3 regions of the Amycolatopsis sp. NPDC104819 genome follow, and region 3 is predicted to be linked to each of the others. Evidence: riboswitches for the same ligand, from Rfam matches in the RefSeq annotation. Region 3 holds a riboswitch; each other region holds the start of a gene.
What was found. A riboswitch is a leader RNA that binds a small molecule or an ion and turns the genes downstream of it on or off. The one in region 3 is predicted to bind S-adenosylmethionine.
Positions count from the first base shown of each region.

Region 1 (10,323 bases), on a different contig from region 3:
CCCGCGCGCGGGCCGCGAGACTCGTGTAGGCGGCGTGGAAACGCTCCTGCGCCGCCCGGGACTGGTCGCCGAGGCGGTCGTGGTCACCGGGCAGGCCGAGGACCGACGGGTGCAGCGGCTCCTGCTCGAACGTCAGCGTGACGAGCTCGTCCGCCAGGCCGTTCGCCGTGTCACCGTGCCCGGCCACCCACTCCTCGACGACGGAGGCGAGCACCGGCAGCGGCAGCGCGCCGCCGGAGAGCACAACGTCGTGGAACGCGCGGACGTCGAACCGGGAGCCGAGCCGCTGCTCGGCGCGGGTGCGGATCCGCTGGATCTCCAGCCGCCCCACCATGTACGCCAGCGCCTGACCGGGCCACGCGATGTAGCGGTCGACCTCGGACTCGATCTCGGGCAGCGCCTCCGGGGTGTGCTCGACCAGGTAGTCCACGGCCTGCTGCCGGGTCCAGCCCAGCGCGTGCAGGCCGGTGTCGACGACCAGCCGGCCCGCCCGCAGCGAGTCGCCGGTCAGCATGCCCAGGCGCGCGACGTCGTCGGAGAAGAGGCCCATCTCGTCGGCGAGGCGCTCGCTGTAGAGCCCCCAGCCCTCGACGTAGGCGGTGAACATGCCGATCCGCCGCAGCAGCGGCAGCCCGGTGAGGCCCTGCGCGGTGCTGAGCTGGAAGTGGTGCCCCGGCACGGCTTCGTGGAACGCGATCGTCTCGGCCGGGTGCCGCAGCCGCTCGGTGGCCTCGTGGGTGTTGGCGAAGTAGATGCCGGGCCGGGAGCCGTCGTCGGCCGGCCGCAGGTAGTACGCCGCGGGCGCGCCGGGCGCGACCTCCGCCGGCACCGCCTCGACGGTGCACGGCTGCGCCGGGATCCGGCCGAACCACTTCGGCGCCTCGGCGGTGGCCCGCGCGACGGCCGAGCGGGCGGTGTCGAGCAGCTCCTCGGCGCTGGTCCAGCGCAGGGCCGGGTCGGTGCGCAGCCGCGCGAAGATCTCCGCCAGGTCGTCGGTGCCGAACACCCGGAGCCCCAGCTCGCGGTACTCGGCGGCCAGCGACTCGATGACGTCGAGGCCGGTCTGGTGCAGCTGTGCCGGAGTCAGGTCGGTGGTCGTGTGCACCCGGGCGAGCCGCGCGTACGCCGCTTCGCCGCCCGGCAGCGCGGAGAGGCCGGGACGGTCGGCTGGCCGCCCGTGCGGCTTCACCTCGGCGAGGAGGAACTCGCGGTACTCGGCGAACGCGGGGCGGACGACGTCGGCGAGCAGCTCGTCGCGCCGACGCTCGAACTCCCCGTCCGGCGCCGGCTGGCGGCGCAGCGGGTCGGCGGCCGGCTCGGCGAGGTAGCGGTCGAGGTGCGCGACCGCGGCGTCGACCAGGTGGGCCACCGGGACCAGGCCGTCGGTGATGCCCTCGGTGTGCCGGCGCGCGGCCTGGCGCAGGTACGCCGGGACCGCGGCGAGCCGCCCGAGCTGCGCCTCCGCTGTCTCGCCCGCCGTCACGGGGGTCATCGGCAGGTTCAGGAGCAGGGTCGCCGCGGGCCCGATGGAGAGGTCGGTGACGGTGAACTCGGCCGTCCGCGCGTCGATCACCGCGATGCGGGCCTCGGCGGAGGTGATCAGGACGTCCCGGGTGACCCGGTCCTCGGCCGCCAGGCCCTCGGTCCCGAGCGCGCGCGCCCGCTCCAGGACCGCCGCGATCCGGGCCCGGGAGGCCTGCTCGGCTTCGGCCGACAAGTCCGGCAAACCGGTCGCCGCCGGGCGGACGCCCAGCACCGCCGGCGTCAGCGGATCGGCGGCGAACAGCGCTTCGACGAACTCGTCGGCGAGTTCGGTGACCGCGGTCATGACGGGACCCCCAGCTATCGGTGTTGTGCTCCCGGCCGACCCTAACGGAGATCACCGACAAGAACGGCCGGTCGTTCGCCGGGGGCGGACGGCCTCGGCGCGACCGGCGGGGCGACGCGGTAGCGTTCACCGAGTGGCCGTGACCGATCCCGTGGACATCCGCCTGCTCGCCGCGCTCGCCGACCTCGGCAAGGCCGCGGTGCACGAGCTCGCGGCCAAGGTCGGCATGGATCCCCGCGAGGTCGCCTACCGGCTGGTCGCCCTGTCCGGCAGCGGGCTCCCGCTGCTCGTCGGCGTCGAAAGCGACCCGAACGGCCTGCGCGCGGCCATCGCCGGCGCGCCGCCGTCGTGGGCGAACCGGCCACCCGCGGCGCCGCAGTTCCCGCCGTCGCAGCCGGTGCCGCAGCAGCCGCCGATGCCCCCGGGCCCGGGTCCGCAGGGGGTGCCGTCCGGTCCGTACAACGTCCAGGGTGCGCCGTCGGGGCCGTACAACGTGCAAGGTGCGCCGTCCGGGCCGTACAACGTCCAGGGCACGCCGTCCGGGCGGTACCCCGGCCCGCCGCCCCGGCCCCCGCAGCAACAGCCGCCGCGTCCGCCGCAGCAGCAGTTCGCGCCGCCGCCGGTGCCGCTCGACCCGTCCGTCAGCACGTGGGGCCTGCCGCAGACGGCGTCGTGGGCCCGCGGTGACGATCCCCCGCGCACCGGTGCTCCCGGCGGCAAGCAGGGCCGGCTCGGCCAGGTCATGGAGACCCAGGGCCTGGAGGGCGAACAGCTGTCCGTGCAGCTGCTGGAGGTCCAGGACCCGGCGGACTTCCTCTTCAGCGCAGCCGGCTACCGCCTGGAGAACGGCGAACGCTCGGTGGTCGTGCACACCGAGATCACCAACCGCGGCGCGATCCCGTTCGCCTCACTGCCGGACAACTACCTCGAGCTGCTCGCCGCCGACGGCACGGCGATCGGCAAGGCACCGGTGTCGCTGACGTCGCGGCCGCCGCACAAGATCGGCGTCAAGCCGGGCGAAACCCTGGGCGGCCACACGGTGTACGTGCTCGCGGACACCACCCGCGTGGTCTCGGTCCGCTGGAGCCCGCGGCCGGAGCCGGACGAGCGCACCCTGACCTGGTCGATCGACGACTAGTAACTCTCGTCCTGCAGGATCTTCAGCGCGTTCGCCAGGTCTTCCGGGTACTCTGACTCGAACTCGACCCAGCGGCCGTCCGCCGGGTGCGCGAACGCCAGCGTCTTCGCGTGCAGCCACTGGCGGCTCAGGCCGAGGTGGCGGGCCAGGACCGGGTCCGCGCCGTAGGTGAGGTCCCCGACGCACGGGTGCTTCAGGGCCGAGAAGTGGACGCGGATCTGGTGCGTCCGCCCGGTTTCGAGCTTGATGTGCGCGAGCGACGCCGCGCGGAACGCCTCGACGACCTCGTAGTGCGTCACGCTCGGGCGGCCGCCCTGGACCACCGCGAACTTGTAGTCGTGGCGCGGGTGCCGGTCGATCGGGGCGTCGATCGTGCCGCGGGTCGGGTCCGGGTGGCCCTGGACGATCGCGTGGTAGCCCTTGTCGACCGTGCGCTCCTTGAACGCGCGCTTGAGCACGGTGTACGCGTGCTCGCTCTTGGCCACGACCATCACGCCGGTCGTGCCCGCGTCGAGCCGGTGCACCACGCCCTGGCGTTCGGCCGCGCCCGACGTCGCGATGCGCAGGCCGGCCGCGGCGAGGCCGCCGACGACCGTCGGGCCGGTCCAGCCCGGGCTCGGGTGCACGGCGACGCCGACCGGCTTCGAGATCACCACGATGTCGTCGTCGTCGTGCAGGATCTTCATGCCCTCGACGGGCTCGGCGACGATCTCGACCGGGTTCGCCGGCTCGGGCAGCGTGACCTCCAGGAGCCCGCCCGCGGCCAGCCGGTCGGACTTGCCCGCGGGGCGCCCGTCCAGCAGGACGTCGCCCGATTCGGCCAGTTCGGCGACCACCGTGCGGGAGAGGCCGAGCATCTTCGCTAGACCGGCGTCCACGCGCATCCCGTCGAGCCCGTCGGGCACCGGGAGCATCCGCGAGCTCACGCCTGGTCCTCCTGTGCTTCGGCCTTCTTCTTGTCCTTGGTCGACGTGCCGTCGTAGTCCTTGCCCAGCAGCGACAGCAGCACGATGAGCGCGCCGCCGACGCAGATCGCCGAGTCGGCGATGTTGAAGATCGCGAAGCCCTTGCCGTTGGGGGCGAACGCCGAGATGAAGTCGACGACGTGGCCCTGCAGGCCGCCCGGCGGGCGGAAGATGCGGTCGGTGAGGTTGCCCAGCGCCCCGGCCAGCACCAGCCCGAGGCCGATCGCCCAGCCGATCGAGCGCAGCCGCCGCGACAGCCAGATGATCGCGATGACGACGGCGAGCGCGACCAGCGCCAGCACCCACGTCATCCCGGTCGCCATCGAGAACGCGGCGCCCGGGTTGCGGATCACCTGCAGGTAGATCAGCCCGCCGAGGATCCGGACCGGCTCCTTGCCCTCCAGGTTCGCGACGACCAGGTTCTTCGTCACCAGGTCGATCGCCCAGAGCACGACCGCGACCGCGAACACCCAGCCGACACGACGCTTCGGCAGCAGCGGCTTCGCCGGGACCTCGGGGGTCTCCGGCGCGTCGGCCACGGGGTCGGGCGCCGCTTCGGCGGCGGCTTCGGTCTCGGGTTCGGAGTGGCTGGGCTCGGTGCTCACCGGTCCATTGTCCACGCCTGGTCAGGGTGCGTCGGCGGCAGTGTCGCGGGGACGCCGGAGGAGGACCGCGAACGCCGCGGCGAACAGCACGCTCGTCGCGGCGAGCGCCCCGGTCACCGGGGTCGGCAACAGCACGCTGACCAGCGCGAACACCACGGTCACGGCGAGCACGAACCAGCTGCGCTCGTAGGCGGCCAGCACCAGCAGCCCCAGCGCCGCGACGAGCGCGCCCCGGACGTCGCCGGGCAGCCGAAGCTCGACGGCGCCGAGCAGGTCGAGCAGCGGGACGGCGGCGAGCGCGGCCAGGGTGCCGAGCACGAACCGGACGGGCCGTGGCGGGGTGCCGGCGCGGCGCAGGTGCAGCCAGTGCCAGCCGGCGACGGCGAGCACGACACACGCGAGGCCGGCGAGCCAGCCGAGCGCCGCGGGCGGCACGACGTTCGTCGCGTAGACGTCGGTGGAGTACCACCCCGTGCCCCCGACCCCGCCGGTGCCGAGCCCGACCCCGGACAGGTCCTGGGCCAGCTCGTAAGCGCGCGAGTGCACGAACTGGCCGGCCTCCGGCGTTTCCGGGACCAGGGCGACCACCGCCATCACGAGCTGCGCGAACCCCAGTGCGGCCAACGGGAACCAGTGGTCGCGCGATCTCCCCATCGGGGCAGGATAGCGCCCGCCAGCAGGACGCCGGCCGAAATCAGCACGCCGGGCAGGTCCGCGACGAGGACGGCGGCCGCCCCGGAAAGCACGGCGGTGGCGAGGATCAACAGGCTGCGTTCCCACCACGCGACGACGGCGAGGCCGAGCGTCGCGAGGATCGGGCCCCGGGCCGTGGCGTCGAGGCCGAACCAGCTGTAAGCGAGCAAATCCAGCAGCGGCACCGCGAGCACGACGCCGGCGGCGGAGAGCACCGCGGCTTTCACGCCGAGCCGCCGGGCGTACCCGGCCACCACCGCGAGGAACGCGGCGATGAGCGCCCACTGCCAGGCCACCCCGATCCCACCGCGGTAGGCGATCACCGTGTCGGAAATGCCGAGGAACTGCTGCGGGCCACCATGGTCGTCGACAGTGAGCCCGAAGATGCTCTGGTACGACGGCGCGGCCGGCGCGAAGTGCGACGCCAGCTCGGCGGTCACGGCCGAGCGGCGGAACAGCTCGACCGTGACCAGGACCAGCTCGGCAAAACCGAGCAGTGCCAACGAAACCCCGTGCCTCCCCATCGGCCCAGGCTAGCGCTCAGCAGAACGGCGGGAGCTCCCGCGGGTCGCCGACCGGCGCCCAGCGGCCGTCCACCTTCGTGTATTCCCAGCGCGCGCCGCGGGCGACGATCTGGCGCAGCGCCAGCACCACGCGGTCGACGTGCTCCTCGGTGCTGCCGAGGCCGAGGCTGACGCGCACCGCCTGCCGGCCGTCACCGCCGGCGACACCGATGAGCCGCTTCGCCGCGATGTGGGCGCAGAACGCGCCGTCGCGCACGCCGATGCCGTACTCGGCGGACAGCACGGCCGCGAGCCAGCCGGGGTCGAAGCCGTCGACGACGAAGCTGACCGTGCCGACGCGGTCGACCGGCGCGTCGAACAACCGCAGCTCGGCGCAGCCGGGGATGCTCTCCAAACCCTTGCGCAGCCGGGTGAGCAGGGCCTGCTCGTGCGCTTCGACCGCGGCCCAGTTCCGGCTCAGGGTTTCGCAGGCGACACCGAGCGCGTACACACCGACGGTGTTGGGCGAGCCCGCTTCGTGGCGCTCGGGCCCGTCGTTCCAGACCACGGCGTCGTCGGTGACGAGCTTGGTCGCGCCGCCGCCGGCGAGGTACGGCTGGGCGGCGCGCAGCCAGTCGGCGCGGCCGATCAGCGCGCCGGCGCCGAACGGTGCGTACAGCTTGTGGCCGGAGAGGGCGACGTAGTCGACGTCCAGCTCCTTGATCGAGACGCGGCGGTGCGGGGCGAGCTGGGCGGCGTCGAGCGCGATGCGGGCGCCGTGTTTCCGTGCCACCGCGGCGATTTCGGCGACCGGGAGCAGTTCACCGGTCACATTGGAGGCTCCGGTGACGACCACCAGGCGCGGTCCTTCGGGGCAGCCGGCGAGCGCTTCGTCCACAGCGGACACCGCGGCGAGGCGGGTGCGCGGGGTCGGGATCCGCCGGACGTGCGGGCCCCGCCACGGAAGCAGCGCCGCGTGGTGCTCGGTGTCGAACACGACCACCGAGGTGCGCGGCGGGAGGCTGCGGGCGAGCAGGTTGAAGGAGTCCGTGGTGTTGCGGGTGAACACGACGGTGTCGGTCCGGCGCGCGCCGACAAACCGGCGCAGGGTGTCGCGGGTGCGCTCGTAGAGCTTGGTCGACACCTGCGACGCGAAGCCGGCGCCGCGGTGGACGCTGGCGTACCAGGGCAGGAACTCGTCGACGGCGCCGCGGACGGCCTCCAGGCACGGCGCGCTCGCCGCGTGGTCGAGGTTGGCGTAGCCGATATCGCCGCCGGTGACGAGCGGGACCCGCAGCGACGCGCCGGCGACGGCCGGGATCTCCTGCGGGACAACGGTTTCGACGAGCTCGACGGGAGCGACGGTGCTGGTGCGGTCGATGGCGAGAGTCATCGGTGCCTCCTCGGCAGTCCGGGGGACCCCGGCGAGGGGCCCGCGCTTGCCCGTCGCACGACGCGACCGGCCCGGTCTTCACCCGGGGCACCCCACCGCGGTAGGAGGGTTGCCGGCCAGCAAGCCGGGGCTTGACGCTGGCACTCATGACCTGGCTCGAAGGTAACCGAAACCGGACGCGGCGGCCAACCCCCGGTTCGCATTCTGAGACGCCGCTCACAGGACTGCGCAGGATGCGAGAAGGGTCAGAGCTTCGCGCGGAAGTGGCCCGGCAGCTGCGTGACGGCGTTGTCCGCGAGGTGCGTCGCGGTGCCCTGGTACTGCTCGGATCCGGCGGTGAAGAGCCAGCCGCCCAGGGTCTTCCCGTCGACCGGCTCGCCGTGGGCCGCGGCGACCGCCGTCGAAACCTCGGCGAAGGACTTGCCGTCCCAGTTCGCCGCCGGGGCGTCCGGCAGGGTCCAGAGCGTGAAGTGGACGTGCGCGCCGGTGCTGCTGCCGCCGCACGGGAGCGCGTTGCCGGTCGAGCCGAGCTCGGCCCCGGCCTCGACCTGCTCACCGTCGGTGACCTTGATGCCCTCCATGTGGTAGTACCCGGTGCGCCAGCCGCCGGCGTGGTCGATGGTCACCCAGTCGCCGCCCGCGCAGTGCTGGAGGTGCACGGTGCCGGCCAGCGGGGCCCGCACGGTGCGGTCGGCCGGGCTGAAGTCGACGGCGTTCTTGACCCCGGTGCTGCCGTCGTCGGAGTGGATGCCGGCCGAGTACACCTGCTGGCCCGCCTTGAACGGCAGGGCCAGGGCCGGGAACGGGGCCACTTCGGCGCTCGCGGCCGGCGCGGCGAGCAGCCCGCAGGCGGCGGTCATCACGGCGGCCAGAACCGCCCCACGAACGTGCAGCTTCGTCACCGTGCGTACTCCTTTGGCTGTTCACTCACCCATTCGAACTAACCGGATCGAGCGCACAGTAGGCCAAAGGTTGGATCACTGGGAAGATCACACGGCGTTTTTATGCCCGACGATCACCCTCACGGAAAAAGATCACCAGGTCAGCACGAGAACCGGACAAGGACCGGACAAGACGCAGGCCAGCGCAGGCCCAGTCGTCCGATCGATCACGGACCGGCCACGACCACGAACGGGCTAACGGCCCGACTCGCCCTTCCAGCGGGCCAGGCGCCCGGCCCGGTCCACCGCGCGGAGCCGGCGTTCGACGGTGTCGCGGACGACGCTCGTCGTGACGACCAGCAGCTGGTCGTGCTCCTGCAGCCGGCTCGTCTTCTGCGGGGTGAAGCCGGCGCCTTCGCGCACGACCAGGCTGACGGTCGCCCCGACCGGCAGGCGCAGCTCGGACAGGTACACGCCGTGCAGCTTCGACCCGGGCTGGATGCGGACCTGCAGCAGCTCGGCGCCCAGCTCGTCCAGCGGCGCGGAGTCGACCTCGATCTCGTGCGCCTCGGACTTCTTGGACAGCCCGAGCCACCGCGCGAGCGGCCCGAGCGTCGCCCCCTGGAGCAGCGTCAGCACGATGACCAGCACGAACACCGCGTCGACCAGCCGTTGCGCGCCCGGCAGCCCCTGCGAGAGCGGGATCATCGCGAGCACGATCGGCACCGCCCCGCGCAGCCCGGCCCACGACAGGAACGCTTGTTCCCGCCACGGCAGCTTGAACGGCAGCATCGACAGCACGACGGACACCGGCCGGGCCAGCAGCAGCACGACGGCGCCCGCGACCAGGCCCGGCACCAGCGTCTCGAGCAGCCGGCCCGGCGAGGCGAACAGCCCGAGCAGCACGAACAGCCCGATCTGCGCCAGCCAGCCCAGCCCTTCGGCGAACGACAGCGTGTCCGAGCGGTGCGGCAGCCGTGAGTTGCCGAGCACCAGCGCGGCGACGTAGGTGGCGAGCAGCCCGGACGCGTGCGCCAGCTGCCCGGACGAGTACGCCACGACGCACACCGCGACGGTGGCGAGCGGGTAGAGACCGGTTGCCGGCAGCGCGGCCCGGCGTAGCGCGATCCCGCCGAGCCAGCCGAAGGCGAGCCCGATGGCCAGGCCCGCGCCCAGCTCGTAGACCACCAGCAGCGGCAGCGTCCAATCCACAGTGGTGCCTTCGGCCAGCACGACGACGGCGATGTAGGCCGGCGCGTCGTTGATGCCGGACTCCAGCTCCAGCGCGCCGACGAGCCGTTTGCCGACGCCGGCCGTGCGCAGCACGGAGAACACCGCCGCCGCGTCCGTCGAGGCGAGGACCGCGCCCCACAGCAGGGCGAACCGCCAGTCCAGGCCCAGCAGGAAGTGCAGGGCCGCGCCGGTGACCGCGATGCTGACCACGACGGCCACAATGGACAGTGCGATTCCGATGCCCAGCGCGGGTTTCACCGCCGACCACCGGGTCGTCAGCCCGCCTTCGGCGAGGATCATGACCAGCGCGGCGAGCCCCAGCGACTGGGTCAGCTCGGGGTTGTCGAAGCGGATGCCGAAGCCGGCTTCGCCCAGCAGCACGCCCATCGCGAGGTAGAGCAGCAGCGAGGGCAGCCCGAGTCGGATCGACACGCGCACGGCGAGCACGGAGGCGAGCAGCACGACACCGCCGATGCCGAGCAGCACGGGAAGCTGGTCCATGCCGCCTCCCTCCGAGTGCCGTGGGCCCTCAGAATAGTGAGGCGGTGGGGTTAACTCGTTCGTGTACCGCTGGGGCGCGTCGCGGACGCGGTGTGTTAAGGCCCACCGAGCGCGGTGAGGTCGACACCGAGTGCGGCGAACGGCTTCTCCGCCGCGGGAAGCACCTTCACGGCGCGATGTCCGTCGTGGCCGACCCAGCCGGCGTCGACGGCCCGCTCGAGCAGCGCCGCGGGCAGCGCGCCGGCGAGGTGGTCGCGTCGCTCCGTCCAATCCAGACAGTCGCGCAGCAGCGGCCGCCGCCCGGCCGCGACCGGCACGCCGAGGTCGTCGAGCACCTCGCGGCCGCGGCCGGTCAGCGCGAGCCCGTCGCCGGCGTCGATCAGGCCGGTGGCCAGCATGCCGTCGCGGAGGGCGACGCCGAGAACACCGGCGAGGTGGTCGTAACAGGTGCGCGCGAAGCCGAGCCGCTTCACCCGCAGTGACGACTTCAGGCTCGTCACCGGCCGGTGCTCGGCGTGCTGGGCCAGGTGCTCGATCAGCTCGGCCACGCGCGGGTCGGCGATCCGGACGTAGGACGCGCGGC
Region 1 is NZ_JBVJON010000002.1:621,970-632,292, reverse strand. It holds gene ACZ63E_RS07980 (DUF885 domain-containing protein) at 1-1,828, opposite strand, end outside; gene ACZ63E_RS07975 (AsnC family protein) at 1,962-2,966, shown strand; gene ACZ63E_RS07970 (RluA family pseudouridine synthase) at 2,963-3,892, opposite strand; gene lspA (signal peptidase II) at 3,889-4,470, opposite strand; gene ACZ63E_RS07960 (hypothetical protein) at 4,558-5,190, opposite strand; gene ACZ63E_RS07955 (hypothetical protein) at 5,130-5,753, opposite strand; gene ACZ63E_RS07950 (aminotransferase class V-fold PLP-dependent enzyme) at 5,770-7,125, opposite strand; SAM riboswitch class IV at 7,163-7,277, opposite strand; gene ACZ63E_RS07945 (M23 family metallopeptidase) at 7,371-8,027, opposite strand; gene ACZ63E_RS07940 (potassium/proton antiporter) at 8,262-9,740, opposite strand; gene ACZ63E_RS07935 (ArsR/SmtB family transcription factor) at 9,836-10,323, opposite strand, start outside.
Region 1: linked by a shared signal. The riboswitch ahead of ACZ63E_RS07950 (aminotransferase class V-fold PLP-dependent enzyme) and the one ahead of ACZ63E_RS39595 (methionine ABC transporter ATP-binding protein) in region 3 are both predicted to bind S-adenosylmethionine.

Region 2 (10,323 bases), on a different contig from region 3:
TGCACGATCGCGGAAAACGCGTCGACGGTTTCGCCCTGCAGCAGGATGTCGACCTTCACCAGCTCGGCGACCTGCTCGCCGGCCTCTTCGTAGTCGAGCGACGCGTAGCCGCGCGTACGCGACTTCAGCGTGTCGAAGAAGTCGAAGATGATTTCCGCCAGCGGCAGGTTGTACCGCAGCTCGACCCGGTCCTCGGACAGGTAGTCCATGCCGAGCAGCGTCCCGCGCTTGGTCTGACAAAGCTCCATGATCGTGCCGACGAACTCCGACGGCGCGAGGATGCTGACCTTCGAAACCGGTTCGTGCACCTCGGAGATCTTCAGCCCGCTCGGCCAGTCCGACGGGTTGGTCACGACCACCTCGCTGCGATCCTCCAGCACCACGCGGTAAACCACGTTCGGCGCCGTCGAAATCAGGTCGAGGCCGAACTCGCGCTCGAGCCGGTCGCGCGTGATCTCCAGGTGCAGCAGGCCGAGGAAGCCGCAGCGGAAGCCGAAGCCCAGCGCCACCGACGTCTCCGGCTCGTAGTCGAGCGCGGCATCGTTCAGCTGGAGCTTGTCGAGCGCCTCGCGCAGCTCCGGGTAGTCGGAACCGTCCACCGGATACAGTCCGGAGTAGACCATCGGCTTCGGCTCGCGGTAGCCGGCCAGCGCCTCCTTGGCGCCGTGGCGTTCGGACGTCACGGTGTCGCCGACCTTGGACTGGCGGACGTCCTTCACGCCGGTGATCAGGTAGCCCACCTCGCCGACGCCGAGCCCCTTGCTGGGCTTGGGCTCCGGCGAGATGATCCCGACCTCGAGCAGCTCGTGCGTCGCGCCGGTCGACATCATCTTGATCTTCTCGCGCGGCGTGATCTTGCCGTCGACGACGCGGATGTAGGTGACGACGCCGCGGTAGGTGTCGTACACCGAGTCGAAGATCATCGCCCGGGCCGGCGCGTCCGCGTCGCCCTGCGGCGCCGGGACCTGCTTGACGACCTCGTCGAGCAGCGCGCCGACCCCCATACCGGTCTTGGCCGAGACCCGCAGGACGTCGTCGGGCTCGCAGCCGATGATGTGGGCCAGCTCACCCGCGTACTTGTCGGGGTCGGCCGAGGGCAGGTCGATCTTGTTGAGCACCGGGATGATCTGGAGGTTGTTCTCCAGCGCGAGGTAGAGGTTGGCCAGCGTCTGGGCCTCGATCCCCTGCGCGGCGTCGACCAGCAGGACGGCGCCTTCGCACGCCTCCAGCGCCCGAGAGACCTCGTAGGTGAAGTCGACGTGGCCGGGGGTGTCGATCATGTGCAGGACGTGGTCCTGCCCGTCGACCTGCCACGGGAGCCGGACGTTCTGGGCCTTGATCGTGATCCCGCGCTCCCGCTCGATGTCCATCCGGTCGAGGTACTGCGCGCGCATGGCCCGCTCTTCCACGACGCCGGTGAGCTGCAGCATGCGGTCGGCCAGGGTGGACTTGCCGTGGTCGATGTGCGCGATGATGCAGAAGTTCCGGATGAGCTCCGGAGGCGTGAAGGTCGTGTCGGCGAACGTCGTCACTCGAATGAGTCCTCGGAAAGTCGGGGATGGCCACCTCTATGGTCCCATGGCCCTCCGGGTGCGGGTGGGGGTCATCCCCGATGCGGGCTTTTGTGATCCGTGGTGCCCTCGAAGTATGAGCACTTCGCACCAGCCGGCACCCCCTCCCCAGCCGGAGACCAGCGGCTTCGCCCGTGTCCTCGACCGGACGTTCGGTCACCCCTCCGGCGCGCTCGGCCGCCTCGGCGGCCTGCTGATGGCCCGGGGGAACGCCGCCACCGAACACCGCGTCGTCAACCTGGCCAAGCTCGAGCCGGACGAGACCGTCCTGGTCGTCGGGCCAGGCCCCGGCGTCGGCCTGGAAGCCGCGTCGCGGCTGGCCGGGCGCGTCGTCGGCGTCGACCCCTCGCCCGAGATGCTGGCGCTCTGCCACGAGCGCTGCGGCGACCGCGCCGAGCTGCGGGAAGGGTCGGCCGCGCACACCGGTGAGCCCGGCGAGTCCGTCGACGTCGTGCTGACCGTGAACAACGTCATGCTCTGGGACGACCGCGCCGCGGGGTTCGCCGAGCTGTTCCGGGTGCTGCGGCCCGGCGGGCGGCTGCTGCTGTCCGCGCACGAGAAGTGGCTGCCCGTGAGCAGGCACGTGCTAGCCGACGAGGCCGCCGCCGCGGGCTTCGCCGACCTGCAGACGTGGACCTGGGAACCGCCCGGCTTCACCGCGCTGGCCGCGCAGCTGCGCGCCGTCAAGCCCGCCTAGCGGGTGTCGGTGCGGATCGGGTGGCCCTCGGGCACCTCGACCAGCACGATCCGCGTGCCGTCCGGGTCGGCGATCCAGGCCTCGTCCAGGCCCCAGGGCTCGCGCTGGGCGTCGCGCACCGGCTCCAGGCCTTTCCCCTTGAGCTCGGCCAGGGTGCCCGCCAGGTCCCGGACCTGCACCCAGAGCACCAGGTCGGGCGACGCGCCCGCCGTCCCCTCGCCGGAGACCTCCAGGGAGCCGTGGCCGAGGAAGAAGACGGTGCCGCCGGGGAACTCGCGCTCCACGGCCAGGCCGAGGGTGTCGCGGTAGAACCCGGTGGTCGCGGCGACGTCACGCGGGCGGATCAACAGCCTGCTCTTCAGGACTTCCATCAGACCATCCCTACCGGACGCGCTCAGGCGACCGCAATCGCGGCGATCCCCGACAGCACGATCACGGAGCCGGCGAGCCGCCGCACGGCGTCGCGTTCGCCCAGCACCAGCCACGCGGCGAGGCCGCCGAGCACGATGCTCACCTCCCGGGCGGGCGCGACCAGGCTGACCGGCGCCATGGTGAGCGCGAACAGCACCAGGACGTACGCGATCGGCGACAGCACCGCGACGACCAGCACCTCACGACGCTGCTCGCTCCAGATCCGGCGCACCTCCCCGCGGTCGGCCAGCGCACCGGGCACGAGCAGCACGCTCTGCAGGACCGACCCGAGGCCGAAGTAGACGATCGGCGGCACGCTGAGGCCGGTCACCGCGTGTGCGTCCCAGAGCGTGTAGCCGGCGATGACGGCGCCGGTCAGCAGGCCGTAGAAGATCCCGGCCTTGACCGCTTGCGGGTCGCCCGCCTTGCGGCCGGTGCTGATCACCAGCACCCCGGTGATCACGAGGAACGCGCCGAGCAGACCGAGCCAGCCCGGCCGCTCGCCGAGCACCAGGACGGCGGCCAGCACCGACAGCAGCGGCCCGGTGCCGCGCGCGACCGGGTAGACGACGGAGAGGTCGCCGACGCGGTACCCGCGCTGCAGGACGATCCCGTAGGCGATGTGCAGCACCGCCGTCACGACGGCGGCGAGCAGCCAGCTCCACTGTGGACGGTCCGTTTCCACGACCAGCAGCACGACCGTCACCGGCAGAAGGAAGACTGCGGAAGCCGTGTAGTAGAGCCAGACGAACTGCGTGCCGCCGGAGGAGATCCGCTTGGCGGCCAGGTTCCACGCCGCATGCACGACCGCGGCGACGAGGACGAAGGACAGGGCGGTGGCGTTCATGGGACCCTTTCGGGTTTTCGCGCGCGCGAAAACCGGGTCCTCCAGGCTTTTGCCCCGTCAGATGAACGACCGGCCGTCCGGGCCCGCCGATGGTGCCGCTCGGACCAGACCCGCCGGTCCTGGTTGTGTGGTGCGGCGTGTGCGGACCGGCGACGGAACCCTAGGCACTGACCGCCCTCCACCGTACTCCCCATGATCGGTTGCGCGCAGGTCCCGGCGGACGAGGCCGGGAGCCGGGCTGTTAGAGTTATCGCTCGCTGCCCGTGCGGCATTCCGTCATGGAGGAAACCTGCTTTCGAGCAGGGCCACTTCAGCGCGGCGGCGAATCTCACCGAGTGAAACAGGAGTTGCCCTATGGCCAACATCAAGTCGCAGATCAAGCGCATCACGACGAACGAGAAGGCGCGTCAGCGCAACCAGGCGATCCGGTCCTCGGTGAAGACCGCGATCCGCAAGGTCCGCGAAGCCGCCGACGCCGGCGACAAGGCCAAGGCTGCCGAGCTGCAGCGCGACGCCGCCCAGAAGCTGGACAAGGCCGTCTCGAAGGGCGTCATCCACGCCAACCAGGCCGCCAACAAGAAGTCGGCGCTCGCGAAGCGCGTCAACGCGCTCTGAGCAAGCTGTTTCTGGAGAAGCCCCGGCCTCGGCCGGGGCTTTCTTCATGTCAGCGGTCGCCCTTGGCGGCCGCCACCTCCAGCACGGCTCGTTCCAGCGCGTAACCCGGGTCCGCCGCCACGCCCTTGACCTCGGCGTTGAGCCGCGCGACCACCCGCATCGCCGTGGCCAGCCCGTCCTGGTTCCAGCCCCGGGACTGGCCCTGCGCCTTGCGGATCTTCCACGGCGGCATGCCCAGCTCGCCGGCCAGCTGGTTGGGGTTACCGCGGCCCGCGCCGGAGACGCGGGCGATCGTGCGGACGGCGTCGGCCAGCGCGTCGGCGACCAGGACGTGCGGAACCCCGAGCTGCATCGCCCAGCGCAACGACTCGAGTGCGGCGGCGCGGTCACCGCTGACCGCCCGCTCCGCGACCGCGAACCCGGTCACGTCGGCCCGGCCGCGGTGGTAGCGCCGGACCGCTTCGGCGTCGACCGCGCCGCCGGTGTCCGCGACCAGCTGCGTCGCCGCAGAGGAGAGTTCCCGCAGGTCGGAGCCCACGGCGTCGATGAGCGCGGCGACGCCGGCGGGGTCGATCTTGCCGCCCACCCGGCGCACCTCGTGCCGCACGAACTGCTCCCGCTCAGCGGGCTTCGTCATCTTCGGGCACTCCGTGACTTCGGCGCCGGCCTTCTTCAGCACGGCCGGGAGCGTCTTGCCGGCCTTGCTGCGGCCACCGCCGGTGTGCACGACGACCAGCACGACCCCCTCCGCCGGGTCCTTCAGGTAGGACGCCACGGCGTCGGCCAGCTCCTGCGAGATGTCCTGCGCCGACTCCAGGACGATCACGCGGCCTTCGCTGAACAGCGAGGGGCTGACGAGTTCGGCCAGCTCAGGGGCTGTGAGATCGGACACCCGGACGCGGGTCAGCTCGGCCGTCGCGTCGATCGTGCGGGCCGCGGCCAGCGTCTCGCGGACGGCGCGCTCGATCAGCAGTTCTTCCTCACCCAGGACCAGGTGAAGCGGGGGCGGGGCGGTGGCTTGCGCGGTCACCGGAGGATCCTCTCACTTCTCCGAACGTGCGCCCGCTCCGGTGATGTGGAGCCGCCACCATGGCACGGTCCGAACGCCATGTCGTACGGTGTCCTCGAGGCGGCGCGTTTGTGGCGCGCCCCGACAACCGAATACCGCTCATCCAGAGGGGCAGAGGGAACGGCCCGACGAAGCCCCGGCAACCGGCGTACAGCCCGTCATCCCGCGATCGCGGGGTAGCTGACGACCACGGTGCCAATTCCGGCCCGCTTCGGCGGGGCAGATGAGGAAAGGAACCTCGCGATGACCGCAACCCTCGGCACGACCTCCACCACCAAGACCCCGGATCTCGGACCGGCCGTCGAACTGGTGTCGAAGGAAGAGGGCCACCGGCAGCCGCTCGCCCCCGAGTTCGTCTCCGCCGAAGACTTCTCGCCGCTCGAGGTCGCCTACGACTTCGGCCGCGTCCGCCGCGAAGACATCGAGGCCGGCCCCAAGAACATCTGGCGCTACAAGAAGCTCCTCCCGGTTCCGTCGAACATCGAAGAAATCCCGAACACCGAGCCCGGCGCGACCCGCTTGGTGCGCGCCGACCGCCTCGCCAAGGAGCTCGGCCTCAAGCGTGTGTGGGTCAAGGACGACACCGGCAACCCGACGCACTCCTTCAAGGACCGCGTGGTCGCCGTCGCGCTGGCCGCGGCCCGCGAGTTCGGGTTCGAGGTGCTCGCGTGTCCCTCGACCGGCAACCTGGCCAACGCGACGGCCGCCGCGGCCGCCCGCGCCGGCTGGCGGTCGGTCGTGCTGATCCCGAAGTCCCTCGAGCGCGCCAAGATCCTCACCACCGCGGTCTACGACGGCGACCTCATCGCCATCGACGGCAACTACGACGACGTCAACCGCCTCGCCACCGAGCTCGCCGGTGAGCACCCGAAGTGGGCGTTCGTGAACGTGAACGTCCGGCCGTACTACTCGGAAGGCTCGAAGACGCTGGCCTTCGAGGTCGCCGAGCAGCTGGGCTGGCGCATCCCGCCGCAGATCGTCGTGCCGATCGCCTCCGGTTCTCAGCTCACCAAGGTGGACAAGGGTTTCCGCGAGCTGGGTCAGCTCGGTCTCGTGGACGCCAGCCCGTACAAGGTGTTCGGCGCCCAGGCCACGGGCTGCTCGCCGGTGTCGGCCGCGTTCCGCGGCGGCCACGACGTCGTCCAGCCGGTGAAGCCGGACACGATCGCCCGTTCGCTGGCGATCGGCAACCCGGCCGACGGCCCGTACGTGCTCGACATCGTCAACCGCACCGGCGGCGCGATCGAGGACGTCTCCGACGAAGAGGTCGTCGAAGGCATCCGCCTGCTGGCCCGTACCGAGGGCATCTTCACCGAGACGGCCGGCGGGGTCACCGTCGCCACGGCGAAGAAGCTGGTCGAGACGGGCAAGCTGGACCCGGACGCCGAGACGGTGCTCCTCATCACCGGCGACGGCCTCAAGACCCTCGACGCGATCGAGAACCACGTGGGCCCCAAGGCGGTCCTGCCGCCGTCGGCCGCCGCGGTGAACAAGGCGCTCGGGTACTGATCTTCGCCCCGGCGGTGCGCCGGGGCGGGCCGCGGGGCTCACCCCGGCTCATCGGCGCGGTGGGCCGCGGGGCTCGCCCCGGCGTGAGATCGCCGGGCCCGCCGGTTCGCCTACGACGGCGGTGTCTCCGTCCTGGTCCGTCCGGGTCACCCGTGCGCCCAACGCCACCAGAGTGTCCATTGTGGACTTGCTGGGATGTCCGTAGGTGTTGCCCGCGCCCACGCTGACCAACGCCACCCGCGGCGCCACCGCGGCGAGGAACGACGGCAGCGAGTACCGCGAGCCGTGGTGTGGGACCTTCAGCACCTCCGCTTTCAAGTCTGTGACGTCGGCTAGGAGGTCCGCCTGCGCGGCCAGTTCGACGTCGCCGGTCAGGAGCATCCGGCCGGCTGCCGTTTGCGCCCGGAGGACCACCGAGCTGTTGTTGATGGTGGTGCCGTCCTGCCCGGCTGCACGGGCAGGGACGTAGCGCGGGCCGAGCACGTCGAGTGAGAGCCCGGGCCAGTCCAGCCGCTCCCCCGGGTTCAGCTCGACCAGGGGCACGGCCTGGCGGGCCGCCTCCGCGGCGACCTGCCGCCACGCCCACTCCGGCGCGCGCCCCGGCCCGACGGCGATGCCGCCGACCGCCCGGCCGTCGAAGACCGACGCGAGCCCGCCGATGTGGTCGGCGTGCAGGTGGCTCAGCACCACCAACGGGATCCGGTCGACGGCGAGCCGGTGCAGGCACTCGTCGACCGGTCCCGGCTCGGGTCCGGTGTCGATGACGATCGCCCGTCCGGGCTCGGCGGTCGCCAGGACGACCGCGTCACCCTGCCCGACGTCGCATTCGACCATCGCCCAGTTGCGCGGTGGCCACGCCGGCGCGATCACCCGGACCGGCACGAGCACCAGCAGCGCGCCGACGACCAGCACGGCCATGAGCAGCCGGACCCGCCGGTGACGAGCGGCCAGCACCAGCACGAGGAGCACACCGGCGGCGAGCAGGCCGCCGGCCCAGCCGCCGGGCCACGCGACTGTCGCGCCCGGGGCTCGTGCGCCGTGCCGCGCCACCGTGATCAGCCAGCGTGCCTCCGGATCGGCCAGGTGCACCAGGACCTTCCCCGCGCCCGGCCACCAGGGCCCGGTGACCGTCGCCAGCACGCCGAGCACGGTCGCCGGGGCCACGACCGGCGCCGCGAGGACGTTGGTCAGCACCGAAACCAGGCTCACCGAGCCCGCCATGCCCGCGATCACCGGTGCGGTCACGAGAAACGCCGCCAGCGGGATCGCCAGCCCTTCGGCGAACCCCGGCGGAACGCCGCGGCGGACGAGCGCGGCCGCCCAGCGAGGCGCGAGCAGCACGAGCCCGGCGGTGGCGAACACCGACAGCGCGAACCCGAAGTCCGTGGCCATCGCCGGATCCGCCACCACCAGCACGCAGACCGCGAACGCCAACGCGGGCAGCGCCGAACCACGCCGTCCCAGCGCCAGAGCCAGCAACGCGACCGCCGCCATGACGCCGGCCCGCAGCACGCTCGGTTCCGGGCCGACCAGGACGAGGAACCCGGCCAGGCACGCCCCGGCCGCCACCGCCGACAGCCGGGGCCCGAGCCGGACCAGGCGCAGGAGGAGCAGGACCGCGCCGCAGGCCACGGCGAGGTTCCCGCCACTGACCGCGGTCAGGTGGGCGAGGCCGGCGGTGACGAACTCCTGCTCGACCCGCGGCGACAGGCCGCTCGTGTCGCCGAGGACCAGGCCCGGCAGCAACCCGGCGGGCTCGTCCGGCAGGCTCTGGCACAGGTCGTGGAGACCCGCGCGCAGATCGGCCGCCGCCCGCTGCCACCACGGCGCGGGGCCGGGTTCCGTGGGCGGGCCGCGCACGGACAACACGGCGACGGTCAGGTCCGAACCACGCGGCGGCATCAGCAGCCCCGAGACGGCCACTTCCTGGCCTGGTAGCAAAGTCGCCCACTGCGCGACCGGTGCGAGGAGGAGAACCTGCCCGGAGGAGTCGACCGGGCGGCCGTCGACTGATGCGGTGCGCACGTCGGCGGTGAGCACCACCGATCGGGCACCGGCTTGGGTGTCGGCGTATCCCGCGCTCCGCACCGGCTTCGGCCGTTCGGCGACGATGACTCGGAGGGTGGCCGGTAGGCCGTTTGCCGCTGCCGCGCGGAGTTGGTCGTGTTGGGCGTCGCGGATTTGCCAGGCGACCGGGCCGGCTGTGACGAGGCCCAGTACGAGTACGGCCGCGGCTGTGCCAAGTGCGCGGGGACGGCCGCGGGCGCGGTAGAGCACCAGGCCGGCGATGAGCGCCGAGGCGAGCCCGGCGGCGAGTGCCGTCCACCAGCCGAGGAGGAGGCCGGACAGTGCCGCGAGCCAGCACAGGAGGGCTGCCGGGACCAGCCGCATGTCTTGGCGGGTGTCGGTTGCGGGGACGGTGGTCATCCGACCGGCTCCTGTCTTAGTAGGCTGGCGGCTGTTGTCGACCGCGGGCCGACGAGCAGGCTGGCTGGTGCGCCGAGCCGGGCCAGCGCCCGGGCCACCGGCAAGCCTTGCCAGGCGACAGTCACCTGCGTCCGCGCGCGGACGAGGAGCCCGACCAACACGCCAAGCCACGCCGGGACCCGCTGCGGGCCCTGCCAGGCGGCGGTCACCGGGGTAGCCGCCGACCGTGAATCGACGAGGAACCCGAAAAGCGCGTCAGGCAAGCACATCTTCGCCGCCTGAACCAACCGCAAGTCGTGTGGAGCGGCAGTCACCGCGACGGCAGCCGCCGACCACCAGCCACCAAGTGACCCGGCCAGGGCCGCTGAGAGCAGCCGCGAGCCCTGCAAGGTGGCAGTCGCCGGGGTGGGAGCCACCGCCCGCGAACCGACGAGGAACCCGAAGAGCGCGCTAGGCCGGTACACCAGCGCAGCCCGAAGCAACCACGAGTCCCGCCCGCCCGCAGGAGAGAGCGGTGTTGGCCGGGTTGCTTGGCAGCCGGTGGCCGACGGTCGCCGTTGCAATGACTGCTGCTCGGCGCCGTTCGGGATCGGCGTCGGGCACCGCGACGGGGAGCCGTTGGGCCCGCCGGCGGGTGTGCGGTTCGAGCGGCTGCAGGAGACCATCCGGCCGGCTGGCACAAGCCGGAGCACCAACGCCGCCCAAACGGACTGCAAGTGTGGAACGGCAGTCATCCGGGCGGCGACCGATGACCACCAGCCACCAAGCGATCGTGCCGATGCCGCGGGGACAAGCCGGGCGGGGACGGCGGTCATCCGACCGTCACCTGCTCCCGCAACTTGGCGAACTTGCTTTCGCCGATGCCATCGACGTCACGCAACTGCTCCACCTTCGTGAAGCCGCCGTGGTCGGTGCGCCATTGGACTATGCGCTTGGCCATCACCTCGCCGACGCCGGGCAGGGTGTCGAGCTGGTCCGCCGTCGCCGCGTTGAGGTCGACCTTCGCGCCAGCCGGGTCGTCGGGGGCCGCCAAGGGTGCCGCGGGAGCCGGGATCCCGACGGCCAGCTGTTCGCCGTCGGTCACCCGGCGGGCGAGGTTCAGCGCGTGGAGGTCCGCTCCCGGGTCGGCGCCGCCCGCTGCTCGGAGGACGTCCGCGACCCGGGATCCCTGGGGCAC
Region 2 is NZ_JBVJON010000002.1:307,270-317,592, reverse strand. It holds gene lepA (translation elongation factor 4) at 1-1,532, opposite strand, end outside; gene ACZ63E_RS06325 (class I SAM-dependent methyltransferase) at 1,648-2,268, shown strand; gene ACZ63E_RS06320 (VOC family protein) at 2,265-2,639, opposite strand; gene ACZ63E_RS06315 (DMT family transporter) at 2,663-3,526, opposite strand; gene rpsT (30S ribosomal protein S20) at 3,881-4,141, shown strand; gene holA (DNA polymerase III subunit delta) at 4,191-5,171, opposite strand; SAM riboswitch class I at 5,307-5,440, shown strand; gene thrC (threonine synthase) at 5,454-6,719, shown strand; gene ACZ63E_RS06295 (ComEC/Rec2 family competence protein) at 6,768-9,146, opposite strand; gene ACZ63E_RS06290 (ComEA family DNA-binding protein) at 9,958-10,323, opposite strand, start outside.
Region 2: linked by a shared signal. The riboswitch ahead of thrC (threonine synthase) and the one ahead of ACZ63E_RS39595 (methionine ABC transporter ATP-binding protein) in region 3 are both predicted to bind S-adenosylmethionine.

Region 3 (10,323 bases):
GGGACAGCGCGGTTGCCGGCCTCCAGCGCTTCGGCCTCGACGACGTCCAGGGTGAGCCCGGTGAACAGCGGCGCGAACGACACCGCGAGCGTCGCCTCGGCCATGCCGTAGGCCGGGAACACGCACTCCGCGGGCATCTTGAACCGCGCGCCGGCGTCCACAAAGGTCTGGACGGCGGTCTCGTCGACGGGCTCGGCGCCGTTCAGCGCGATCCGCAGCTTCGAGAGGTCATAGGCGTTGTCGTCGTCGACGCGCGCCATCCGGCGCCCGACGATGGCGTACGCGAAGTTCGGCGCCGCGGTGGTCGTCCCGTGGTACTTCGTGATCAGCTCGGGCCAGATCAGCGGCCCGGACAGGAACTCGACCGGCGTGATCTTGACGAGCTCGACGCCGAAGGTCATCGGCACGGTCAGGAAGCCGACCATCCCCATGTCGTGGAAGGTCGGCAGCCAGGACACCATCACGTCGGTGTCGAAGTCGAACTCTGCGCGGTCGACCATGGCCTTGACGTTGGAGTACAGGTTCCCGTAGGTGATCCGCACGGCCTTCGGGTCGGCGGTCGAGCCGCTGGTCAGCTGGAGCAGCGCGGTCTCGCCCTCGTCGGTGGTGACGACGTCGGCGAGCGGCTCGGCGCCGGCCAGCTCGTTGATGAGCCGGAAGCCGATGCCCTTCTCGGCCAGGACCGGGGCGAGCTGGTCGAACGGCTCGCCCAGCAGGACCAGGTCCGAGCCGATCATCCCGAGCACCCGCACGGTGTCCTCGGCCCACTCGGCGAGGTCGGTCCGCGGCGTCGGCTGGTGCAGCATGGTGACACTGCCCCCGGCCAGCCAGACGGCCTGCACGGTCGGCGCGATCAGCACCGGCGCGGCGGCCAGCACGGCAACGGCCCCGCCCCGCTCGAACCCGCCGGCGACCAGGCCACCGGCGATCCGCCGGGCCTGTTCGTGCACCTCGGCCCAGGTCCGCCGGACCGGCTCCTTCGGCTCCCCGGTGACCATGCCCCGCTGCTGACCTCGCGCCGTCGCGGTGGCGACGAGCGTGTCCACGAACCTGCTCATGGGGCAGACATTACTGGCAGCTGTGTCACTCCAGCAGTTCGGACGTCTCCAGCCAGCGGCCTTCGACCTCCTCGATCTCGCCCTGGACGCCCTTCAGCTCCGCGTTGAGCTCCATCAGCTTCGCCGGGTCCGTCGCGGCTTCCAGCAGCGACGCGTGGAGCTTCTGCTCCTTGCTGTGCAGCTGGTCGAGCTTGCGCTCCAGCCGGCCGAGGTCCTTCTGGGCCGCGCGCAGGTCCGCCGCCGACTTCTTCGCCTCGGCCTTCGCCGCCGTCGGGGTGGTCGCGGCCGCCGGTTCCTTGGCGACCGCCCGGCGGTTCAGGTACTCCTCGATGCCGCCCGGGAGGTGCGTGATGCGGCCGTCGCCGAAGAGGGCGACGATCGTGTCGCAAACCCGTTCGACCAGGTACCGGTCGTGCGAAACCACGACCATCGTGCCCGGCCAGCCGTCGAGGAGGTCCTCCAGCTGCTGCAGGGTGTCGATGTCCAGGTCGTTCGTCGGCTCGTCGAGCAGCAGGACGTTCGGCTCGGCCATCAGCAGCCGGCACAGCTGCAGCCGCCGCCGCTCGCCGCCGGACAGGTCGCCGACCGGCGTCCACTGGCGCGCCTGCGGGAAGCCGAGCTTCTCCCCCAGCTGCGACGCCGTCATCTCCTGCTTGCCGAACACCACGCGCCCGGCCACCTGCTCGATCGCCTGCAGCACACGCAGGTCGCCGGGCAGGTCGTCGAGCTCCTGGCGCAGGTGCGCGAGTGCGACGGTCTTGCCCTCGATCCGGCGGCCGGTCGAACCCTGGACGTCGCCGCCGAGCAGCTTGAGCAGCGACGTCTTGCCCGAGCCGTTGACACCGACCAGGCCGATCCGGTCACCCGGCCCGACCCGCCAGGTGACGTGGTCGAGCAGCGTCCGGTCGCCGACCGTGTACGTCGTGTCTTCCAGCTCCAGCACGGTTTTGCCCAAGCGCCGCTTCGCGAACGCCATCAGCTCGACGGAGTCGCGCGGCGGCGGCACGTCCGCGATCAGAGCTTCGGCCGCGTCGATGCGGTAGCGCGGCTTGGACGAGCGGGCCTGCGGGCCGCGGCGCAGCCACGCCAGCTCCTTGCGCGCCAGATTCTGCCGCTTCTCCTCGGCCGTCGCGGCGAGCCGCGCCCGCTCGGCGCGCGCGAAGATCCAGTCGGCGTAACCACCTTCGTAACTCTCGACGCGGCCGTTGGCGACCTCCCAGGTCACACTCGCGACGGTGTCGAGGAACCACCGGTCGTGCGTGACGACCACAACCGCGATCCGCCGGGTCAGCAGGTGGTCGGCCAGCCACTGGACACCTTCGACGTCCAGGTGGTTGGTCGGTTCGTCGAGCACGACGAGGTCGAGCTCGCCGGTCAGCGCGGCGGCCAGCGAGACCCGGCGCCGCTCGCCGCCGGAGAGGTTCGCGGTGGGCGTGTCGAGCCCGATCGCGGTGATGCCCAGGCCGTCCACAATGGACCGGACCCGCGCGTCGGCGGCCCATTCGTGCTCGGCGCCGTAACGTTCGAGCACCACCTCGCCGACGGTGCTGCCGTCCGGGAGCTCGGTCCGCTGCGTGACGACGGCCATCCGCAGGCCGCCGACATGGCTCACCCGTCCGGAATCCGGCTCGGCGAGTCCGGAAAGGACTTCCAGGAGCGTGGTCTTGCCACCACCGTTGAGGCCGACAACACCGATGCGCTGCCCGGCCGCGACGCCCAACGAGACGCCGTCCAGCAGCGGCTTCACCCCGTAGGACTTGCTCACCGCCTCCAGGTTGACCAGGTTGGCCATCCGCTCAGCCGTTCCTTTCCACGATGACGAACCGCGTCGCCACGACCTGGGTCGTGTCGTCCACGGTGAATTCCGGATCTCCCAGCGCGGCACGCAGTTCGGCGCTCTGCCAGTAGTCCGTGTGGTCGGCGCGCCAGTCGGCGACGCTCGTGAAACCCTCGCCCTCGTCGAGCACGTGCTGCAAGTCCACTTCGGACAGCGGAAGGACGCGCACCTCGGTGTTTTCGAGCACCGCGACACCTTCGCCCGCCGAGTCGATCATCAGCTCACGTTCGCCGACGACAGGCAGCTCTTCGCCGTACTTCTCGTATTCGGCGACCAGGCCGGTGGTCGACGTCTTCTCCCCGCGCAGGATCGCCGCGACCAGCTTGTCCCGCAGCGGCCCCGGAAACGCGAACTCCGCCTTCTTCATGCGTGCACCCGCGGCGGCGTGGGCCGCGGCGCGTCGTCGCCGCCGACCACCCGGGCTCCCGGGACCGGGCCGTGTGCCACCCGGACCGTGCGGCACACTCCCGCGCCCGACAGCTCGGCCGCCACCTCCACCGCCGAATGTGCGTCTTCGCAGAGGAACGCGCACGTCGGGCCCGAGCCGGACACCGTGCCCGCCAGCGCGCCCGCGTTGACGCCCGCCCGGAGCGTGCGGCGCAGGCCGGGGCGCAGTGAAACCGCCGCCGCCTGGAGGTCGTTGCCCAGCAGCAAGGCCAGCTGGCGCGGGTCGCCCGAGGCCAGCGCCTCGACGACCGGGGTGTGGGAGCCGATGCGCGGCGGGTTGCCGTCCGCGCGCAGGCGGTCGAGCTCGCCGAACACCTTCGGCGTCGAGAGCCCTTCGGAGTCGAACGCCAGCACCCAGTGGAAGGTGTGCCGCGACAGCACCGGCACCAGGTGCTCACCGCGCCCGGTGCCCAGCGCGGTGCCGCCGTAAAGCGCGAACGGGACGTCGCTGCCCAGGCCCGCCGCGATCTCGGCCAGCTCGTCACGCGTCACTTCGAGGTTCCAGAGCGAGGCCAGCCCGACCAGCGTCGCCGCCGCGTCGGCGCTGCCGCCCGCCATGCCGCCCGCGACCGGGATGCCCTTGCGCAGCACCACGCGGACCTTCGGCTCCTCGGTGCGGCCGGCGTGCGCCGCCAGCGCCTCGACCGCCCGCCAGGCCAGGTTGGTGCCGTCGGTGGGCACCGTGCCCTCACCCTCGCCGTAGATCTCCAGGCCGGGGTCGTCGGCGACCGCGACGGTCACCTCGTCGGTCAGCGAAAGCGCCTGGAACACGGTGACCAGCTCGTGGTAACCGTCGTCGCGCAGGTCGTCGACCGAAAGGTGCAGGTTGACCTTGGCCGGGACCCGGACGGTGACTGGGGGCGGAACTACGGCGAGCACGCGACCAGCCTACGTCCCCGCACCGGTCGCGCTCCGGCCAGGAGAAAGGACGTCCAGCGCGACGGCGAGCGCGACGTCCGGCGGGGTGCTCGGCTCGGCTTCGACGCTGTTGAGCTGGACGGCGACCAGGGCGAGCCGCGCCCGCAGGCCGGCCTCGGGGTCGCCGGACCCGCCGCTCAGCCGCCTGTGCAGCTCGAGCATGCGCTCGGCCAGCCCGGCGCCCGCCGCGATGACCTTCAACGCCGTCGTGTTGCGCTGCACCAGGCCCATCACCGGGCCGAAGCGGTCTTCGACCAGGGCGGCGTACGCGGTGAGCAGCTCGGCCGGCCGGGTTTCGCGCGCCAGGAGCTCGTCGAGCGCGGTGCCCCAGTCCTCGAGCAGGCTCGAGACGATGTCTTCCTTCGTGCGGAAGTGGTAGTACAGCGCGGCTTTCGTGACTTCGAGCCGCTCGGCGATCTCCCGCAGCGAACTGCCTTCGTACCCCTGCTCGGCGAACAGCTCGAGCGCGACGCGCTGGATGCGCTCGCGGGTGTCGGTGCGCCGCCCGGCCATGCCTCACCTCTCAACTTACTTGACGGCCGACTAGTGTTGGCTTAGCTTGGCATTGCTTGTCGGCCGACAAGCAATGCATCCACAGCTTACCCCGGGGGTCCGTCATGACCACAGCCGCACCACCACGCACGGCGAGCCGGTGGCTCGCCCTCGGCGCGCTGGGCCTGGCCCAGCTCATGGTCGTGCTCGACACGACCGTCGTGAACATCGCCCTGCCGTCGGCGCAGCACGCGCTGGGCATGTCCGACACCGGCCGCCAGTGGACGATTTCCGCGTACACGCTGGCTTTCGGCGGCCTGCTGCTGCTCGGCGGCCGGCTCGCCGACCGGATCGGCCGCCGCACCACGCTGATGGCCGGGGTCGCCGGGTTCGCCGTCGCGTCCGCGATCGGCGGCGCCGCGCCGTCGCCGGCGTGGCTGATCGGCGCGCGGGCCGCGCAGGGTGTGTTCGCGGCGCTGCTCGCGCCGTCGACGATGTCCCTGCTGACGCTGACCTTCACCGAACCGCGTGAACGCGCGAAGGCGTTCGGGATCTTCAGCGCCATCATGATGTCCGGCTCCGCGGTCGGGCTCACCGTCGGCGGCGCGCTGACGGAGTTCCTAGACTGGCGCTGGAGCCTCTACGTCAACGTGCCGATCGCGATACTGGCCGGGCTGGGCGCCTGGTTCGCCGTGCCCGCGGCCGCCGCGCACCGGGAGACCAAGCTGGACTGGACCAGTGCACTGCTCAGCTGCGGCGGGATCGTGCTGCTCGTGCACGCACTGTCCGAAGTGGCCACTGAGGGCTGGAACTCCTTGGTGGTACTGGGTTCCCTGACAGCCTCCATTGTGCTGCTCGGACTGTTCGTGCGCCGGCAGGCCCGGCACCCGCACCCGCTGCTGCCGCTCACGGTGGTGCGCGACCGTGCCCGCGCCGTCGCGTACCTGACGATCGGGGCGGCGTCGTTCGGCGCGTTCGGGATGTTCCTGTTCCTGACCTACCAGCTGCAGGTCGTGATGGGGTACGGCGCGCTGGCCGCGGCGCTGGCGTTCCTGCCGACGCTCGGCGCGAACATGCTGACGTCCACACAGGTGTCGAGCCGGCTGCTGGCCCGCGTCGGACCGCGGCCTCTCTTGGCGGGCGGGCTGTTCGTGCTCGGCTGCGGGCTCCTGCTCGCCACACGGCTGACGCCGGACGCGTCGTACGTCACGGTGATCCTGCCGATGCAGCTGCTGCTGGGGGTCGGGGCCGGGCTGAGCATGCCGGTGGTGCTGAACGTCGCGACCCGCGGGGTCGGCGCGCGTGAAGCGGGCGCGGCGTCGGCGTTCGTGACGACGTCACAGCAGGTGGGAGCTTCGCTCGGGACGGCGGCGCTGAACACGATCGCCACCGCGGCGGCGGCCGGGCTGACCACGCCGGCGGCGATCGTCCACGGTTACACGACGGCCGCGGCCTGGGCGGCGGGCCTCATCGGCGCCGCGGCGCTCACCGCGTTGCTGGTCCTGCCGCGCGGCACCCGCTGACCCCGAGCGCCCCAATGTGGCCTTCGGTGCGTTCAACGCACCCAAGGCCGCCTTGGGGCGCTGGAGGTCAGGCGGCCGCGACACCCTGGGGGCCGCGAGCCGTGTGCGTGACGTGGCCACCGCGCTCGGTGACCCACGCGAGGGCCGCGTCGGCGCGCTCGCCGCGGACGCCGAGGCGGAAGCGGCCGACCGGGGTGTCGCCGATCCGGGTCAGGCCGCCGCCGATGGTGGCGAACTCGACGTCGAACCGGCCCGCCGCCTCGGGCAGCAACGCGCCGACCGACGCGAAGCCGACCAGCACGACGTCGACCGAGCGGTCGTAACGCGCACCCTGCGAGCGGGGGGTCTCGATGGCCGGCAGCAGCGCCTGTGCGGTGCGGCTGGCCGGGTTGGAGATCAGGTCGAGCACCGTGCCGCGCTCGACGACCGTGCCGTCCTCCAGCACCGCGACGTCGTCGCAGACCCGGCGGACCACCCCGGCGTCCGGCGTGGTGACCACCACGGTGACCCCCAGCTCGGACCGGGCCCGGTCGAGCACGGTGAGCACCGCGCCGGCCTCCTCCGGGTCGACACCGGCGGTCGGGTCGTCCGCGAGCAGCACGGCGGGGGCCGCCGCGAGCGCCTTCGCGACCGCGACCCGGCGGAGCTGACCGACGGACAGCTCCGAGGGGCGCTGCGCGGCGCGCGGCGTCAGGCCGACGAGGTCGAGCAGGGAGCCGACGCGGCTGCGGCGCTGCGGGCCGTCGACCCCGAGCTGCTCCAGCGGGGAGGCGATGTTGCCGGCGATGGTGCGCTCGGCGATCAGCTCCGGCTTCGAGCCGACGATGCCCAGCTGGCGGCGGATCTCCCGCAGCCGGCGGCCGTCGAGGGTGCCGGTGTTGAGGCCGTCGAGCCGGACGACACCACGGTCGGGACGCTCCTGCAGCGCGATGCAGCGGGCCAGGACGGACTTGCCCGAACCGGCGGGACCGACCACGCCGAACAGCGAGCCGGCCTGGACGTCGACGCTCACGTCGCGCAGGGCGACGACCGAGTTTCCGTTGGTGGCGAAGGACTTGGACAGGTTTTCGACGGTGATCACGAAGGCTCCAGAAAACGGGGCGCGCTCACTCGGAGGCGCCCGGCCGCAGACGAAATCCGTCCTCTATGGACGGTGCGAGAAGAAGAGGTGGACCGGCTCGGGAAAGCTCAGTTGGAGCGTCGACATGCGGTCACGGAGCGGCGGCCTTCGTCGACTACGCGACGCCTGGTCAGCAGCAGGGGGCGAGCTACCCTCTTCATCGGAAACGGCCTCCATCGGTCCTGGCGGTAGCACCTGCCCTGTGGAGGGTGGTTGCTGCGACTTCGGCGAGCCAGGTCTCTCAGTCGCTCGGGATGGACATACTGAGTAAACCGATCCCGCAGAGCGAACGCAAGCCCGTTGGCCCAGATCACACGACTGGCGGCGTCCGGATGGCGAGACGCGCACGCCGGGAGACGTCGGCGAGCACCCTGCCGGTTGACATCCACAGTGGACGTCGCCCGCGGCTAGCGGGCGGCGGCGAGCCGGGCGAAGTCGTGGACGTCGAGCTGCTCGCCGCGCGTCTTCGGGTCGATCCCGGCGGCCGCCAGCAGCTCGCCGGCGCGCTCGGCCGAGCCCGCCCAGCCCGCCAGCGCGGCCCGGAGCGTCTTCCTGCGCTGTGAGAAAGCGGCGTCGACGAGCCCGAAGAGCCGTTCCCGGTCGTCGGACGCCGGCGCGTCGCCGCGCTCGAAGGCGACGAGCGCGGAGTCGACGTTTGGTACCGGCCAGAACACCGAGCGTGGCACCGCGGCGACCTTGCGCGCCGGGCCGTACCAGGCGAGCTTGACGCTCGGCACGCCGTAGATCCGGCTGCCCGGGCCCGCCGCCATCCGGTCGGCGACCTCGGTCTGGACCATCACGAGGCCGGAGGTGAGCGACGGCACTTCGGCGAGCAGGTGCAGCACCACCGGCACGGCGACGTTGTAGGGGAGGTTGGCGACGAGGGCAGTCGGCGCCGGCAGCTCGGCATCGGTGACGCGCATGGCGTCGGCCTCGAGGACGGTGAGGCGCTCGGCGGCGTCCGGCCCCCGCTCGGCGACAGTCTTCGGCAGCCGTTCGGCCAGCTTGGGATCGATCTCGACGGCGACGACCCGCGCGCCGGTGGCGAGCAGCCCCAGCGTCAGCGACCCGAGGCCGGGCCCGACCTCGAGCACGACGTCGTCCGGACCGACCGAGGCGAGCTCGACGATCCGGCGGACGGTGTTGGGATCGTGCACGAAGTTCTGCCCGAGCTTCTTCGTCGGCCGCACGTCGAGTTCGGCCGCCAGCCCGCGGATCTCGGCAGGTCCCAGCAGTTCAACCACCGGCCGAGCTTACCGATGGGACATCTCGCGCCCCCGGACGGTCGGTTCGCGGTGATCGAGGACGGAACTCGCGTGATCAGGGACGGAACTCGCGTGACTGAGCGCGGAACTCGCGTGATTGGAGGGGCATCTCGCGTGATTGAGCAGGCATCACGCGTGACTGGGCGGGCATCGGGTGTGATGCCCCGCCAATCACGGGTGATGCCTCTCCGGACACGCGTGATTCCCCTCGGGACACGCGTGATGCCCCTCGGCGCACGCGTGATGCCCCTCGGCGCACGCGAAAAGGCCCCCGTCCGGGGAGGACGGGGGCCGGTTCGGGAGTTCGTCAGGCCTTCTTGCCGCAGACCGGCCAGGCGCCGTAACCGCCGCGGGCGTCGCGGACCTTCTCGGCCACCGAGATCTGCTGCTCGCGCGTCGCCTGGCTCGGCAGCGCCGCGTACTGGGAGCCGCCGTAGGCGTTCCAGGTCTGCTTGTCGAACTGGAGGCCGCCGTAGTAGCCGTTGCCGGTGTTGGTGGCCCAGTTGCCGCCCGACTCGCACTGCGCGATGCGGTCCCACGAGGACGCGTCGCCGATGACCGGGTTCGCCGGCTTCTTCGTGCCGACGTGGATGATCTTCGGCTTGGCCTCCGTGATGACCTGCTCGGAGACGCTCTCGCGCGAGACCTCTTTGCCGTTCTTCTGCGTGACCTTGTAGGTCACCATCTTCTCGCCGGGCGTGCCGGGGTCCTCGACCTCGGTCTTGCCCTTCTCGAGGTTCGGGTCGTCGACCTTCTGCTCGGGCGGGTCGATGGTCTCCTTCTGGACGACCGTCGAGACGCCGGTGCGGCTGATGTGCACCTCGGCGCCGTCGGTCAGCTTGACGTCCAGGCCACCTTCGGCGGCGTCCTCCGGGCCCAGGGTGAGCTTGTACTCGCCCAGGAACTCCTTCGTGGTGACCGCGGTCGTCTTGACCGGCTTCGGCGCGTTCGCGCCGTCGTACAGCGTGATGTTCTTGAGGGTCTTGATCTCGACGGTGGCGCCCTGGAGGGGCAGCTCGCCGTCCTTCGCCATCGACATCCACGTGCCGGGCTTGTCCATGCCGGTCATGCCGAGCTGGCTGAGCGCCTCACCCAGGTGGGTCGCGCGGACCCAGGAGGTGTGCTCCGCGCCGTCGACGATCATCTTCAGCTGACGGCCGCGCTCGAGCTTGATGACCCCGCCGTCGCCGACCTCGGCCTGCGGGGACGGGGAAAGCGAGTCGTGCGCGCCGACGGACAGGCCCGCGTCCTCGAGCACCTCGCCGACGGTGTCGCCGAACGAGTGCACGGTCTGCTGCTGGCCGTCGACGTCGACGGTGACGCTCTTGTTCATCGCCAGCGCGGCGGCGCCACCACCGGCGATGCTGATCATGACGCTGAGGACGGCGCCCTTGAGGAACCGGCGCTTCCAGACCTTGGTGGTCTCGCGCAGCCCCTCGTCCAGCATGGCCCGCTTGGCCTGCGGGGACGCGGTGCGGTCCGCCTCGATCTCGTCCGGGATGACGATCGGCGGCAGGTAGGTCGTCTCGGCGTTGATGAGCCGGATCAGCTCGTCGACGTCGACGTCGATCTCGGCCATCATCGCGTCGGCGTCGGGGCCGAGGGCGGCGAGGATGTCCTGCTGCGTGATGTTCGGGTCGTCGGAGAAGTCGAGCTGGCCGTA
Region 3 is NZ_JBVJON010000017.1:51,415-61,737, reverse strand. It holds gene ACZ63E_RS39625 (fatty acyl-AMP ligase) at 1-1,058, opposite strand, end outside; gene ACZ63E_RS39620 (ABC-F family ATP-binding cassette domain-containing protein) at 1,084-2,850, opposite strand; gene ACZ63E_RS39615 (ASCH domain-containing protein) at 2,855-3,262, opposite strand; gene ACZ63E_RS39610 (4-(cytidine 5'-diphospho)-2-C-methyl-D-erythritol kinase) at 3,259-4,221, opposite strand; gene ACZ63E_RS39605 (TetR/AcrR family transcriptional regulator) at 4,231-4,773, opposite strand; gene ACZ63E_RS39600 (MFS transporter) at 4,878-6,275, shown strand; gene ACZ63E_RS39595 (methionine ABC transporter ATP-binding protein) at 6,343-7,356, opposite strand; SAM riboswitch class I at 7,550-7,656, opposite strand; gene rsmA (16S rRNA (adenine(1518)-N(6)/adenine(1519)-N(6))-dimethyltransferase RsmA) at 7,803-8,639, opposite strand; gene ACZ63E_RS39585 (transglycosylase family protein) at 8,968-10,323, opposite strand, start outside.